2 regions of the Bacillus methanolicus genome follow, and region 2 is predicted to be linked to the other one. Evidence: riboswitches for the same ligand, from Rfam matches in the RefSeq annotation. Region 2 holds a riboswitch; the other holds the start of a gene.
What was found. A riboswitch is a leader RNA that binds a small molecule or an ion and turns the genes downstream of it on or off. The one in region 2 is predicted to bind preQ1.
Positions count from the first base shown of each region.

Region 1: linked by a shared signal. The riboswitch ahead of C0966_RS16700 (QueT transporter family protein) and the one ahead of queC (7-cyano-7-deazaguanine synthase QueC) in region 2 are both predicted to bind preQ1.

Region 1 is NZ_PNFF01000002.1:1,014,710-1,022,827, reverse strand. It holds gene C0966_RS16720 (ABC transporter substrate-binding protein) at 1-359, opposite strand, end outside; gene C0966_RS16715 (DUF3892 domain-containing protein) at 1,021-1,326, shown strand; gene C0966_RS16710 (hypothetical protein) at 1,441-2,703, shown strand; gene C0966_RS16705 (DUF1801 domain-containing protein) at 2,850-3,272, opposite strand; PreQ1 riboswitch class I at 3,684-3,728, shown strand; gene C0966_RS16700 (QueT transporter family protein) at 3,737-4,222, shown strand; gene C0966_RS16695 (aldo/keto reductase) at 4,602-5,501, opposite strand; gene C0966_RS16690 (permease) at 6,135-6,707, shown strand; gene C0966_RS16685 (YxcD family protein) at 6,835-7,128, opposite strand; gene C0966_RS16680 (hypothetical protein) at 7,116-7,553, opposite strand; gene C0966_RS16675 (hypothetical protein) at 7,926-8,118, opposite strand, start outside.
Region 2 is NZ_PNFF01000001.1:1,336,099-1,344,216, forward strand. It holds gene C0966_RS06645 (hypothetical protein) at 76-666, shown strand; gene queE (7-carboxy-7-deazaguanine synthase QueE) at 861-1,589, opposite strand; gene queD (6-carboxytetrahydropterin synthase QueD) at 1,582-2,064, opposite strand; gene queC (7-cyano-7-deazaguanine synthase QueC) at 2,069-2,728, opposite strand; PreQ1 riboswitch class I at 2,780-2,823, opposite strand; gene C0966_RS06665 (molybdopterin oxidoreductase family protein) at 3,004-5,034, shown strand; partial or broken gene C0966_RS06670 (oxalate decarboxylase family bicupin) at 6,091-7,255, shown strand; gene C0966_RS06675 (multicopper oxidase family protein) at 7,347-8,118, opposite strand, start outside.

The sequences.
Region 1 (8,118 bases), on a different contig from region 2:
AACGTTTTTTCATTCGTTCCATAATAATTAATGACCCATTCAACATTCGCATTTGTTGCAAGTAATTTAATAATCGCTCCATTAAATGCACCCCCAAAATCTGTTTCACCTGTCGCAGCTGCCTGAATGCTTTCAGGACCTCCGTTGACAAATCCTTTTGAATTTAATTTGATTGGTCCAAGATATCCTAAATCCTCTGCTAGTTCCGCAGGATAAACAGAACCTGTAAATGCTAAATAATCAATGGTTGTTTTTTCATGTTTTGTTTCTGCCTTACTTCCCTTTACACTGCTATTTCCGCAGCCTGCTAAGATGAAAGCAATTAATAATACTAGAAAGCTGACTAATTTTTTCTTCATTTGTTCTTCCCCCCGCGTTTCATGCAAAATAAATTAAAAAAGAGACACAGTCTATAAAATAGAATCCGTGTCTCCGGTTGACCGGTAGAACCATATATTCATCACTCATTATTCGGTTTAATTGACTTATTTAGGTGGTGATCTGAATTCTTATGAGGAACTCTCGGAAATTGTAACAATATCATTCATCCAATTACCTGCCTTTCTAATAATAAAAGCTCCAATCCCTACAAATTGTAGAGTCTGGAGCCTTCGGTATTCCGATCAGCTTCACTATTCATTTATACTACTCACAAACTTTATCTCCCCTTTAAATAAGACAAAAAACAATGTCTATGTATTTCCGTTCACTGACCAATATTTACTAACCATATGTAAGTTTGAATATTATTAATTATGTGTATTTTAATCCAATTAATCTTATCTGTCAACTAGGTTTTTGACAATAACAAAATTTGATGCAATTTCCTATATAAGTAAGACGTCAAGCGTCATTCAGATTGGTGTTGTTAGTTGGACAAGAGATAATGCAACGAATTGTGCATTATTTAATTTTAAAGAATGAATACGAAAATTATCAAATAAATAATTGAAACATTTCTTCCAACACGCATATTCTTTCATCTAATGGCTACCATAAATTAATGGAGGTGGGAAGACTATGAACAAGTTTGAAGACGCATACGAACAATATAAGCATCAAGGAACCCAACAAGCTAAAACTGACCAACCGCCGGACAATTCAAGTAAGGAAGAAATTATTGCTGTCAGGAAAAACGAAGATGATAACATCATCGCTGTTAAGACAAGCTCTGGAAGGGAGCTTGATTACCCTACTGCTCTTTCGGAAGCAAAAGCAGGTAAACTCGCAAATGTCGACGTCTTTCATAAATACGGACGTGATATATTAAGAAGCGAACCTGACGGAATCAAAGAAAACAACTTAGATGAATTACCTGAGTTCTAATCAAAAATGAAGAGCATGAGGCTCTTCATTTTTTGCTATAGAACCTCCTGTTGCAAATTGGTCATGCTATGATAATGTTAAAGAAAAAATCACAGGAGAGCGTGGAAATCCAAAATGGATGCGAGAGTAAAAGAATTGGTTAATTTTACAAAAGAAAAAATAGGCCTGGAACACTATCAATTACATACCGTTAATATCTATCGTGAAAAAAATATACTAAATGGTACCGATTATATGTTGTCGATGGAGTGGTATCCAAACAATATATCGGAACATACAGATGAGGATTGCAATCCTGTTGGTACAGCAGTTATTGATTTAGACATAAACAGTCGTCGATTTAGACGAATTATTTTTGTCGGCGGAACATCCCTGGCGGTTGGACTAAAATTTAATACGAACGATATCAATGAAATAATACATTGGATTGAGAAAGAAACAGGATTGTTATATGGCAAACAGTTCAGGATCAGGAAACAAGAAGAATTAAACATTTATTTCGAAGAATGTTTCAATGGTATTCCGATCTCACCGTCAGGCTCCATTCACTTTGAATTTGATGAGAATGGAAGATTGACCCTTTTTTCCGTTAATGGAAGCTTTCATTCTAAAGAGATGTTTAAAGAAGAGTTATTTTCCCTTTCTCTTAAAGATTTGGAACAAACCGCAAGAAACCAAGTTAAGCTTCTTGAGTTTCCTTCTTCGAAAAAAGAAAAATGTATACCTATGTACGGGCTGGAAGAAATATATGTAAAGAATGACAAAACCGGAACAATTCCATTTGAACCAGATGTAAGGCCGTACATAAAAATAGATAAAGTCCTTTATTGGGATGCATCTATTTCAGGACCTTTTAAAAGGCGCGAAATCAACATAAGTGAAACAATTACAATTGAGCAGGCTTTCTCACGTGAGCCGCATCCTGATACATTCCCGATTACGAAGCTGGATCAAGATAAAAGCATTGAAGCTGTTGTCAACTTTTTACGCAAACAATATCCGGATGACTCAGGAAAATGGAAGCTTACTTATTTTTTTCGTGACAACAGGTATATCAATGCGGAACTGAAACCTTTGCAACATGACTTGCGGGTATACCAGCGAAAACTAATGGTTTTGATTGATACAAATACCTTAGAAGCAGCAAATTATATCGACAATCAGTCTTTTTTAGACATGTTTGATCAATACACTGCATCTGAAAATATCACAATTAGTAAAGAAACAGCTTTTGAAAAAATCAGGACAAAGATTGAATTAAAACCTGTATATGTCTATGATTTCGAACAGAAAAAATATGTATTGTGCGGAAAATTAGATTGTGAATACGGTGTGCTTGCAAATAACGGTGATGTGATAAAGCTGCAGGACTTTTAAACCTTTACTTCATTCTCGGTAAAGTTGCCCTGCTGTAAGAAACAACAGGGCGTTCTTATATTGGGGTAGGACAACTTTCTATTAAACAAATAAGGTGTCAGGTACCATAAGTTGAATTCTTAAGTCATCAACTTTCTTTAAACACCTTAATTATCAGGATAGGTTTCTTTCAAATAACTTATAGATTGGTTAATTAACGCTTTTAAAACATCAACATTAATATCTGCTACTTTGTTGATGTACACACATCCTTTTCCAGTCGTATGTTTTCCAAAGTCCTTTAACAATTCATCTCGTTTTGTGTCACCCGCAGCTAAATACAAACTGATTTTGGCTTTTCGAGGTGAAAAGCCGACTAGCGGTGCATCGCCTTCGTGGCCGGATTCATATTTATAATGATATGAACCAAATCCAATAATACTTGGTCCCCACATTTTTGCTTTATAACCTGTCGTTTCAGTAAAAATATCTAATAATTTATATGCGTCTTCACGTTTTTTGGGGCTTTCGATATTTTCAATAAACTCAATGACACTGTTGTCGGTTTCTTTTGTTTTTAGTTCGTACATAATTAGAATCTCTCCTTTCCTTTCCCTTTAAGATAATATATTTTTCAGAAAATTATATCATTTTAAATTGATTGAAAAACAACTTTCTTAAATATAACAATATGTCATCTAAATGTTTATTTTATTCAATTTGTCATCAACTGAGAAAATTTCTTACTTCATTATGTTACGTAAATACGCTAATACAAAAAATCGATTTCCTCTAAAATAATGGAAATTCGGTTTTATAAATAGCTATTCAATTCATAAATTGGACCAAGGCCGCCTTACTATAGTAATCCACGATACATTCAGAATTATCCTATCATCTAACAAAATAGATGATAATAGAAGCCCAGCTGTTTCGTACAGCCGGGCTTCTATTTTGACCAAATTTTTAATGTGTATTATAATGTTTTCTTCGAGTGTCCACTCGACGTGGTTCGAAACCATCCCACGATAAAAAACTAAGGAGAGAATACAATATGAATATCAAAACACTTGTCGGGAATGGGATTTTGGCAGCCTTGTATATTGCTGTCTCCATGCTCATTCAGCCGTTTGGATTTACCCAAATACAATTTCGGGTTTCCGAAATTTTTAACCATCTTGTTGTGTTCAACAAGAAATATATTTACGGAATGGTATTAGGTGTCTTTTTAACCAATTTATTGTTTTCGCCGATGGTCGCATATGATCTTGTATTTGGCGTAGGACAAACTGTTATCTCTTTATTAATCACCATTTTTTCTGCGCGCTTTATAAAAGGCGTATGGGCGCGTATGGCGTTTAATACTTTGGTGTTTACTTTCACCATGTTCCTCATAGCGCTGGAACTTCATTTAGCATTTGGCTTGCCTTTCTTATATACATGGCTGACAACTGCCATTGGCGAATTTGTTGTAATGATCGTTGGTGCACCAATCATGTATGCACTAAACAAGCGCGTGAATTTCGAAAAATTGATATAGACATAAATGAAGAGTTGCGTACAAAGAAGCCGCAACTCTTCTTTTTTGGAGATCTATAAATCGAAATCTTCCATCATTTTAAACTTCGGTTCTTCAACATGTTTAAACTGATTCTTTCCGTGCTTAATCCCGTACTATTGAGGCCTCTTGGGAGGTTTTACGGAATTATACAACTTTTCCGCGGAATTATTGGTGTTTTCCGCGGAATTCATTCGATTTTTGACGGAATTATGAGAGATTTCCGCGGAATTCATTCGATTTTTGACGGAATTATGAGAGATTTCCGCGGAATTCATTCAAATTTTCGCGGGATTAACAAATTGAACAATTCTTTACAAAATAAACCCCATGTAAAAAAAGAATTCGAGACGGAGTTCTTTTAAATAATATCCAACGGCATTTTTTTAGTAGGTTTCGGAAACACCTCATCAAGTCTGTTCAGATCTTCTTCGGTCAATTCAATCGAAGCAGCTTCAGCGTTTTCGATCACATGTTGTTCCTGCACAGCTTTTGGAATGGAAATGACATCATTTGTTCGTATCGTCCAAGCAAGCGCGATTTGCAACGGTTTTACATTGTATTTTTCTGCAATTTCATTGACGATTGGATCCGTTAATAATTGTTTCCTTAAGGAGCCTCCTTGAGCAATTGGACTATAGGCCATGATCGGCATGTTATGTTCTCGCTGCCAAGGGAGTAGATCAAAATCAATTCCTCTGGAACCTAGATGGTATAACACTTGGTTTGTCGCACAATTTTGTCCTCTATCAGCGTTCCATAACTCTTCCATATCATCCGTATCAAAATTGGAGACTCCCCATCTTAGAATTTTCCCTTCTTTCCGAAGCTTTTCCATGCCTTCAATCGTTTCTTCTAAAGGAATCCGGCCTCTCCAGTGTAAAAGATATAAGTCCAAATAGTCCGTCCCAATCCGTTTTAAGCTGTTTTCGCATGCTTTTGAAATCATGTTTAATCCTTCATTATGCGGATACACTTTCGATACTAAAAAAACTTCATCCCTGCGTCCTTTGATCGCTTCGCCTACTATACGTTCAGCACCGCCATCTCCATACATTTCAGCTGTATCAATTAGCTTCATGCCCAACTCTATGCCGAGTTGTATTGCTTTGATTTCCTGCTCTTTCACCTGTGGATTTTCTCCCATTTTCCATGTTCCTTGTCCTAAACATGGAACTGAAGTGCCATCCGGCAGTTTCACGACGCGTTTTTGAAGACGATCTCTAATTTCCATTATTTTCTTTTTATCCAATATACTCAAAAACGATCCGCCCTTTCTTTTGTATATTGAAGTACCGTAGACATTTTCGTAATAGTTTACTCTATTATATATTTTCCATAAATAAGTTAATTTTCCCTGCTTTAGAAGCAGGAACGGACAATTTAAAATTTCCACAAAACTAAAATTTATTCTGTGATAAAATTTCACGGATCAAAAAAAAAAACCATAACCTTTTCCAAACAAAGGCTATGGCCGAATTGTCGTTTATTTTTTATCATCCTCTAACAAATACACCCTCGCCTCATACGGACGTAAAACAATGCGATCAATCCGCTCGCTTTCGTCCACTTTATAATTGCTGATTAATAGCTGATAGCCTTTGCTTATGAACTCTGATCCAAAAACCGGCAAATCAGCGTTTAAGTTTAATACGACAAGCAGCTTCTGATCTACATTTGGTTTTAATGGGTGCCTGACGCCTTAATTGGAAAATTATATTTGCAAAAACTAATAATATTAGTTATTTATTAAACTAATATTATTAGTTTTACATTAATTGAAAGAAGGAGAGGAAGAAAGCATGAATTTTTTATTGTTTTGTTTCTTTTTACAGTAGGATGCGGTTGGTTAGACGCAAGAATTCGTTCCTCCAAGCGAAATGAGGTGTAGTAAATGTTCGCAGGACATTTTGGACTGGCAGCAGCAGTCAAAGCCAAGTCGCCGGAGGTGCCGCTTTGGGCACTCATGCTGAGTACACAAATGCTTGATGTGGTTTTTGTGCCTTTTTATTTGTCCGGAGTGGAAACTATTGTGCCTGTAGCCGAAAATGGGTACGGTGAAATTTTAATACACGCTGACTACTCTCATTCCCTTCTGGGGGCATTGTTAATTGCGCTTTTCGTCGGACTTTTGGCAGGGCGCTTTTGGGGAAAGCGCGGCGGTTTCGTAATTTCATTGGTGGTCTTTAGTCATTGGCTCCTTGATCTATTGGTGCATCGTGCAGACTTGCCAATATTACCGGGTAATTTCTGGGATCTTCCATTGCTCGGTTTTGGTTTGTGGAGATTCCCGGCAGTTAGTATCTTGTTGGAATCTATTCTGATTGCAATTGGATTTATTTTGTATTTTCGTTCCATTGTGCCGGGAAAGGAACTCAAAAATAAAATATTGGCAATAACAGCTAGTATCATTTTGGGGATTTTACTAGTACTTTCTCTGATCACGGATGTGCTTGGTGCCGCATAATGAATTTTACGACTAAATAAACTGCGACAAAAATATTAAGTAATGAACTTCTTCTTGGAACGAAAATTGCCGAGGAATCGGAAAAAGGTAAATCTCCTTAACTGAATAGGAAATTTACCTTTTCACTTTAATTACCCTTGATGCGGGCAATAATCCCTTCCTCATCGTCAAGCACCAGCTCAATTCCGGAGTAAGGATTCATGTGCAGCACTTGGTCGAGCCAGCCGCGAAGGGCTTCTATTAAATTCTGCATGATAAGAACTTGTTTTCTGCCGGCAACATACACCTCTGCTGAAAAGCCGTAATCATCGTCATACATCAATTCCACTTCAACTTCTTCGGGCTTGATTTGCTTTTTTTCGGCGATGTATATACAGACCGCATTGATGATATCCTGTTCCGAGATGATTAACGTCTCCATGGATATTCTTCCTGTTCTCTGCGCTTATTGTTCAGCATTTTGAAAATGCCGCGAAGAAGTGAAATAAGTACAACGATCGCAAGGAAATTGATCAGAAAACCGATAACAGCACCAAAAGCACCTAAATTACCTAACAACCCGCCCAACAGCATACCGGCAATCCCCCCATATAAAAGGCCGCGCATGAAGCCGCCTTTCTTATAGGAATCGCTAAAACTCTTGGAATTTGTTGATTTCTTCGTAAATGAATTGGTTTCCGTTTTTTTGTACTGTGATGGGCTTGATGGGCTCGGATTAAAGCTTCTCTTCCCGGATTTATAGGATTTTGCGCTTACGACATTGTCATGTCCGTCAAACACAAAGCTTCCTACCGGGGTAAAAGCAATTGATATTGAGAGAACGGCTGCTAATAATTTCTTCATCATAATATATAATCCCTCCATTTTACTGAATTTTCCAGATGTAAGGTGCGTTTGTTTTTATCGAGAAGCCTGGACTGCCATCTTCATCATTATATACGGAATATGTATGAAATGGTTTCGTTTTTGGCTATTTGCATTTTTGTGTGGGGTAATCATTCATATGACAAATTTTCAAGAGAGAAGATGGGAAGCCTTTGTTCACCTTTTTAGAGCGCCTTCCACTCAAATGCTCTCTTTTTTAAAAAATGGCACAAAATAAAGCTGACTTGAAAAAGTCGCTATTCAACGACTTTAGAGTCAGCCTATGATATAATCTCCAAATGAAAAATTTTAGATGCTAAATGTGTTTGAAATTCTATATCTATCTATCAAATCTTATTGTTTTTCTTCTGAAGCAGGCTCTTGCTTATTTTCTTGAATTCTTCGAGGCCTGCCCCAAAGAAACCCCCAAGGATCAATCCTTTGAAAATCATCTTTTCTGTCATCTTCTTTTCGTTTATGAATAATATCAACTTCCTTGGCATGAATGATTAACTTATCAACATGAATCACTTTTTCTTTTTTGCCC
Region 2 (8,118 bases):
CTAGTTATTATCGAATTCAATTTGATAAACTGCAACCTAATTATGATACAATAGTGATCAAAGGAGGTGAGAAAAATGACAAAGAAAATTTTAGGAGATATTTTAAAAGAGCTTCAATCGCTGAAGGCTGATATTACTGAGTTGAAAGATGGACAACATAGAATTGAAACGAAGGAACTAAAAACCATAAGATCAGACATCACAGTGTTGAAGCAAGGACAAACTGAGATGAACGCTGACATTTCTGAGTTGAAGCAAGGACAAATCGAAATGAGGTCTGATATTGCCCAGCTTAAAGAAGGACAACATCGATTGGAGCAAGGGTATACTGAACTGAAGTCTGATGTTGCCGAGTTAAAAGAAGGACAACTTAGATTAGAGCAAGGCTATAATGAATTGAAGTCTGATGTTGTCGAGTTAAAAGAAGGACAACATAAACTGGAGCAAGGACAAATTGAATTAAAATCTGATTTTGCCTTGCTAAAAGAAGGACAACATAGATTGGAACAAGGACATATAGAATTGAAGTCTGATGTTGCCCAGCTTAAGGACGGACAACTTCAACTGGAAAAAGGTCAAGATGAGATCAAAGATACTTTGAGACACTTTGCGACTTTGACGATTGAGAACTTTACGAACTTAGAAAAGAACTTAGAATGGCAGTAAACGAAATTAAATCGGATGTGGAGGATATTAAACGACAAACAAATTAGAAGATCACTGTTACAAGACAGGATTTTATCCACATGTCTATCTTACGAGATTTCCTCTGGTTGAATTCGTTATTAACCCATACCTGCTTAATCCCTTTTGCAAAATAAAAAAATGAGCCAATGTTTTGGCCCATTTCAAAAAGTGTACTAAACACCTCGTTTATTACCCCAAACATACGTATGCAATTGCGGGAGAACTTTCACATTTTTTAAGTCAGAATCCATCATAACTTTGTTGATAAGCCATTCATATTTTCCTAAAAGATAGGAAACTAGTTTTTGATTTTCGGTCGAAGTAATGTCTTCATTTCCCACCTGCAAAAAGAATGAGACATCAGGGTATCTTTGATGAACTTTCTTCGCATATTCATAATCTTGATCATCAAAAACGACGATCTTCAAACTAATATTCTGAGAAGAATTTTTTCGGTCTAAGTTTTTTATGATCATATCAAGTACGTCAAAATCGGTGACCATGTTTGAGCTTGGCGGTTTCGGTGAAAGTGTTAATTCATCAATATAAAAGAACCAATCTTGCCACTTGCTTCCTTGTGTTTCTAAACAAATTTTGATGTTATTCTCTTTTAAAAGCTGAATCAAGGATCGTAAATTTTTTAATAATGCCGGATTGCCGCCTGAAATTGTTACAAACGAAAAACCATCCCCGCCAAGCTTTTTAAGCTCAGACCAAATTTCTTCAGCTTCCATTTGCCTCACTAAATCCTTGCCTGTTCCGTCCCACGTAAATGAAGAATCACACCAGGAACATGAATAATCACAACCCGCAGTTCTTACAAACATTGTTTTTTGTCCAATCACCATTCCTTCTCCTTGGATGGTAGGACCAAATATCTCCATGACCGGGATTTTACTCAACTTCCATCCACTCCCGTCTAGCTTCCGCATAACTGGTAGGAGTTTCATAAAGCCGCACAAACTCCACTCTGGCCCCGAGATATTTTTGCTGTCTGTCTTCTTTTTCCAACGCTTCTTTCATTTTTTCAAAAATCCAGACGACCATGTTTTCTGCAGTCGTATTCATAGGCGGAAGTGTTTCATTTAAGTATTTATGATCAAGATAAATTTCAATTTCCTGTTTCCAAATATCCTTTATATCACTGAAATCAATCAGTAATCCTCTTTCGTCCACATATCCGCTCAAGCCAAAGATAACTTTATACGTATGGCCGTGAAGATTTTTGCATTTGCCTTCATAACAATGCAAATGATGAGCTGAATCAAAGGTAAATTCCTTGCTGACAAGGACACGCTTCGAATGGTACTTTAACTGATCGCGGCGGATATCTTCATCTATTTTTTGGAGTTTATCAACAATTCGAAAACCGTACATTGTTTTACAAACCCCCTCGAACCTTTAAGTATTCTTCAAGTCCTTTTTTTCGAAGCTTGCACGCAGGACACTCCCCGCAGCCATCAGCAATGATGCCATTATAGCAAGTTAACGTTTTTTCCCTCACAAAATCAAAAGCACCGAGTTCATCTGCCAACTTCCAAGTTTCTGCTTTATTTAGCCACATTAAGGGTGTATGAATGACAAATTGGTAATCCATCGAAAGATTCAATGTTACATTTAAAGACTTGATAAAAACATCTCTGCAATCCGGATATCCGCTAAAGTCTGTTTCACAAACACCGGTTACGATGTGTTTTGCCCCTACTTGATTTGCCAGCACTCCGGCAAATGAAAGAAATAATAAATTTCTGCCGGGAACAAACGTTGATGGCAGTTCGCCCTCTTCCCCATCTTTTACAGGAATTTCATCCCTTGTTAAAGCATTCGGAGCCAATTGGTTTAACAAAGACATATCTAAAATATGATGTTTAATACCAAGTTCTTTTGCGATGTTTTTCGCACATTCAATCTCCGTTTTGTGTCTCTGATTATAATCAAAAGTAACTGCGATTACTTCTTCAAATTGCTTCATCGCCCAGAATAAACAAGTAGTGCTGTCCTGGCCTCCGCTAAACACGACAATGGCCTTTTCTTTTTTCATTTTCCAATCTTCCTTTCAAAGAAAAAACAGCACTACTAAGAAAGTAGCACTGTTTTCTTAGTTTTTTTAAAGAGGGTAGCTAGAACCTCTACCGTAATAAACGGATTTTTTATTCACTTACTCTTATTCTAACATAATTTTATTGAATCGGAAAATGATCTTTCTGCCAAATGAGAAATTGACTTTTCTAGGTTAATTATTGATAGACTATTAGAATTATTTTATTATTTTCATTAAACAATAGTAACTTATCTTATGATTAAAGGAGACTAATTATGCACTCTTATGTGAATCAACGAACAGGTGTATTTCCATCCGTTTGCCCCTTGGATTGCCCGGATCAATGCGGCTTGCTTTTACATAAAAAAGACGGAAAAATCGTAAAAATAGAGGGAGACCCTAACCATCCCGTGACAAAAGGGAATATTTGCAACAAAGTGCGAAATATGACTGAACGAATTTATGATGAAAAGCGCTTGAGGTATCCATTAAAACGTACCGGAGCTAAAGGAGAAGGAAAATTTGAGCGGATCAGCTGGAACGAAGCGATTAAGACGATTACTTCCCGTTGGAAAGACCTTATTCAAACATATGGACCTGAAAGTATTCTTCCCTACAGCTTCTATGGAAACATGGGAAATCTTAGCGCTGAAGGAATGGACCGGCGTTTCTTTCATCGGTTAGGCGCCTCCCAGCTGGATCGATCCATTTGTTCATCCGCCGGTAATGCGGGGTATAAATATACGATGGGCGGCAGTTTTGGAATTGACCCCGAAGATACCATTCATTCAAAATTAATTATTTTTTGGGGGATAAATGCTGTTAGCACAAATATGCATCAAGTGGTTCTTGCCCAAAAAGCCCGAAAAAACGGAGCGAAGATTATTGTCATTGATGTACATAAGAATCAAACTGGCCGATTGGCCGACTGGTTCATTCCCGTTTTGCCTGGAACCGATAGTGCTCTCGCGTTGGGGATCATGCATATTTTATTTGCCGAAGACATGGTAGACAACGATTTTTTACAGAAATATACAGTCGGATATGAAGAATTGCGTGAGCATGTTGTTCAATATGATCCCGTTACTGTTTCCGGCATTACTGGTGTTCCGGTTGAAGATATTTATAAACTTGCCCGGATGTATGGTCAAATGTCACCTTCCTTTATTCGAATCGGTAATGGGCTTCAGCATCATGATAATGGGGGTATGTGCGTTCGAACCATTTCCTGCCTTCCTGCTCTAACCGGACAATGGCTTGTAAAAGGCGGCGGAGCAATCAAGTCAAATAAAGGTTATTTAGCCCATAATACAGGAAAATTACAACGCCCGGATTTATTACAAAATAAAAATACACGCATCATAAATATGAATTTGCTAGGCCAAGCATTACTAGAATTAGACCCGCCTGTAAAGTCTTTATTCGTGTACGGTTCGAACCCTGCGGTTGTTGCTCCTGAAGCCAATAAAGTAAGAAAAGGACTTGCACGAGAAGATCTCTTTGTCGTCGTGCATGACTTATTTTTAACAGAAACGGCAAAATACGCTGATATTGTACTTCCTGCAACATCATCATTTGAAAATACTGATTTTTATACATCCTATTGGCATCATTATATTCAGATTCAGCAGCCGGTCATTGAACATTATGGAGAGTCTAAATCAAATACAGAAGTGTTCCGATTGCTTGCAAAAGAAATGGGATTTGATGACCGCGTTTTTCATGAGACAGATGAAGAGATGATTATGCAGGCACTTGATTTCCCAAGAAACCCTTATTTGGAAGGAATCGATTATGAAACATTGGTTGAAAAGCAGTATGTAAAAGCAAAGGTAAAACCTTTGTTCCCTGGAAAACTTCCAACACCAAGCGGGAAAATTGAACTTTATTCAAAAAAGATGGATGTAGACGGGTTTCCCCCGCTGCCAACCTATACACCTCTAGTTGACGATGGGGACTTTCCGTTTTTATTTGTTCCCGGACCAAACCATAATTTCTTAAACTCAACTTTTTCAAATAATGAAAAACACATTTCTTTTGAAAAAGAACCGCGCTTGCATATGAATGTGAAAGATGCATTATCGAAAGGTATTAAGGATGGTGATCAAGTCCGAGTGTGGAACGACCGCGGAGAATGTGAAATGAAAGTTTCAGTAGGTGAAAACGTACTTCCGGGCGTCGTCGTTACTCAAGGACTATGGGTGGGTGCGAAGCAGCTTGTAAACTCACTTACCCCGGACCGAGTAGCAGATATGGGCAACGGTGCGACGTTCTTTTCCGGCCGTGTAGATGTAGAGAAACTATAAGATTGCTATGCTAATAGATTGAAAGAACGAACCAGAGTCAGAAGGCTCTGGTTTTTTTGACTGTTCAGGGTTGTATATACGGATTGCCTAGTTTAAAAATCAATCAATGGCTCATTTTAATCTGCAAAATACTGAGCCATCAATCACTAACCTGATAGCCTGATAACACTTTCGAACAGACAGACTGCTCTTAATGAATATCGACTATTTTTTGAATATATCGACCAGTTTTGGTGAGATATCGACCACTTTTCAGAATATATCGACCAGTTTTGGTGAGATATCGGCCCCTCTATGAATATATCGACCACCTTTCAGGATATATCGGTTACCGATAACGCAAAAGCCGCCCGAAAGGCGGTTTTTTTAAAGATTTGAAAATATAAATCGATCAAGCATAAAACCGAATCTAGCAAAATTATTCTATAGTATATCCATTCATCCGTAATTCGTCTTGTGTTTGTCGTGTCTAAAACGAGGCGTTTAAACAGTTATTTTATTCTAATTAATTTATTATAGAAATTTTATCGTAAAAGAGCTGTTTATTAGTATGAACATGAGGGGGTTACCCGCCCTGAGTCACGGATCAAGTGAAGGATATGAGCCTTTGTTTCAACTTATGAGCCTTCGTTTTGATATATGAGCCTTTGTTTCGTTTTATGAGCCGTCATTTTGATTTATGAGCCTCTGTTTCAATTTATGAGCCGTCATTCTGATATATGAGCCTTAATTTCAATATATGAGCCGTCGATCACATATCTAGGCTTCCGTTCTAATAAATTAATAAAATGCCTGTTTTTCGAATATCCGGTTTTTCTATGGTAATTTTAAATTCGTGCGAAATGACGCCAAGGGGTTTATTTTTGTTTTGATTATTTACACCTCACATGTAAAGAGTATGCAGCAGCTTTACCTCACCTTGTTCTCTATTCAGTATGTTGACATATAAAACGAAATTTCCCTCATATATTGATACAGACACCCTATATGTTACGTAAACTAATAATTCTGTTATTACAGTATCGTTTATCTTTTACAAAGAGAGAAGAATGTTTTATGGAATCACGGCCTTCGAAAAGAATTGTGTACGAAAATATACCGCAACCCATTAGGGATGATGGTGCTGGTGCGACCGATTTCGGTCCTCGAGACGTCATGAGGGACCATGAGAACCCCGACATGCTAGTTCCGCCAGCCACCGACGCCGGAACGATCCCCAATTTAAAGTTCTCTTTTTCCGACACCCATATGCAGTTAAATCACGGCGGTTGGTCACGGGAAGTAACGGTTAGAGAGCTGCCGATCCGCTACCACGCTTGCAGGGGTGAACATGCGTCTGACGCCTGGCGGTGTGCGTGAGTTACATTGGCATAAGCAAACAGAATGGGCCTACATGATTTTGGGCCTTGCACGAATCACCTCGGTCGACCAGGACGGGCGGAACTTTATAGCCGATGTCGGCGCAGGGGATTAGTGGTACTTTCCCGCCGGAATTCCACACTCAATTCAAGGACTGGAGGAAGGCTGCGAATTTCTGCTCGTTTTCGACGACGGCAGCTTCTCCGAGTTCGACACCTTCACTATTACCGATTGGTTCGCACACACACCAAAGGACGTGCTGGCTGCAAATTTCGGTGTACCAAAAAGCGCCTTTGCCCACATCCCTACAAAACAGCGATACATTTTCCAAGCAAAGGTGCCCGGCTCACTGGAAAGCCAGAAGGTGTCGGATCCTTACGGTACTGTGCCTAAGAGCTTCACACATCGGCTGCTTGCACAGGATCCAATCGTAACTCCGGGCGGGACAGTACGTATAGTTGATTCCACCAACTTCCCCATTTCAACTACAATCGCGGCGGCGTTGGTGGAAGTCAAGCCAGGCGGAATGAGAGAAATGCATTGGCATCCGAATAACGATGAGTGGCAGTATTACCTCTCGGGAACCGGGCGAATGACAGTATTTGCGGCGAGTGGCACGGCCCGAACTTTTAATTACCGGGCCGGTGATGTAGGATATGTACCGTTCGCCATGGGCCATCACATCCAAAACACAGGCCACCAAAGCCTTTGGTTTCTGGAGATATTCAAGAGTAATCGCTTTGCCGACGTGTCATTGAACCAGTGGATGGCGCTGACTCCAAAAGAGCTAGTAGAGGACCACTTGCATGTAGGGCCGGAATTGATGAACTCATTGCGGAAGGAGAAATGGCCTGTCGTCTAATAAATGATTTTATAAACTACTAATCCAACTTCCGATAAACACTGATTTTGCTAACCTCTCTTGTTTCAAGGGAGGTTTTTTATGGACTGTATTATCGGATAACAATATACGGTCTCATCATCTCATAATCTTCGTGCTCCAAGATATGACAGTGCCATACATACAACCCTTCATAAGGGCCAAACTTCATAATAATTCGAGTAACCTGGTTAGGATTAGCTCTTACTGTATCCTTCAATCCTCGTTCTTGTGGTTCGGGAGGCATCGCCGGACCCGTATAATGGATAATTCTCTCCTTGTTATACTTTTCTACATCGAAATCTCTCCGGTCTAATATTTGAAAATCAATTAAGTGAAGATGAATTGGATGTGTATCCGTAGTTAAGTTAATTAGATACCATATTTCGGTTGATCCCAATTTTGGATTTTCTGTAATGGGGGCATCCCACTGTTTATTATCCAATAGCATGAATTCACGACCGTACTTATCCATATTATCATTTAATGTTAAGTATCGTATCTTTGAAGCTGACTGTTCTTTCATTTTTGGAAGAGGCATCATATAAGCCGGAATAACACTCGTATCAATACTTGAGAGCGGAAGAGTCACTCTAAACTGCATTACAGTACCTGTATTTTCATTTGCCGGATCTCCGGTTGGAAAAGGCGCAGGTGCATCGTTTGTCATGATTATATTCTTGCCCTCTAAATTGGAAAAATCAATGATCACATCTGCTCGTTCTGCAGGTGCCAACATGATTTCTTTGACTCCTATCGGGTGTTGTATTAATCCCCCATCCGTCCCGATTTGATAAATAAGTTGTCCCGAATCAAGCTTTAGCCTATAGAAACGGGTGTTAGAT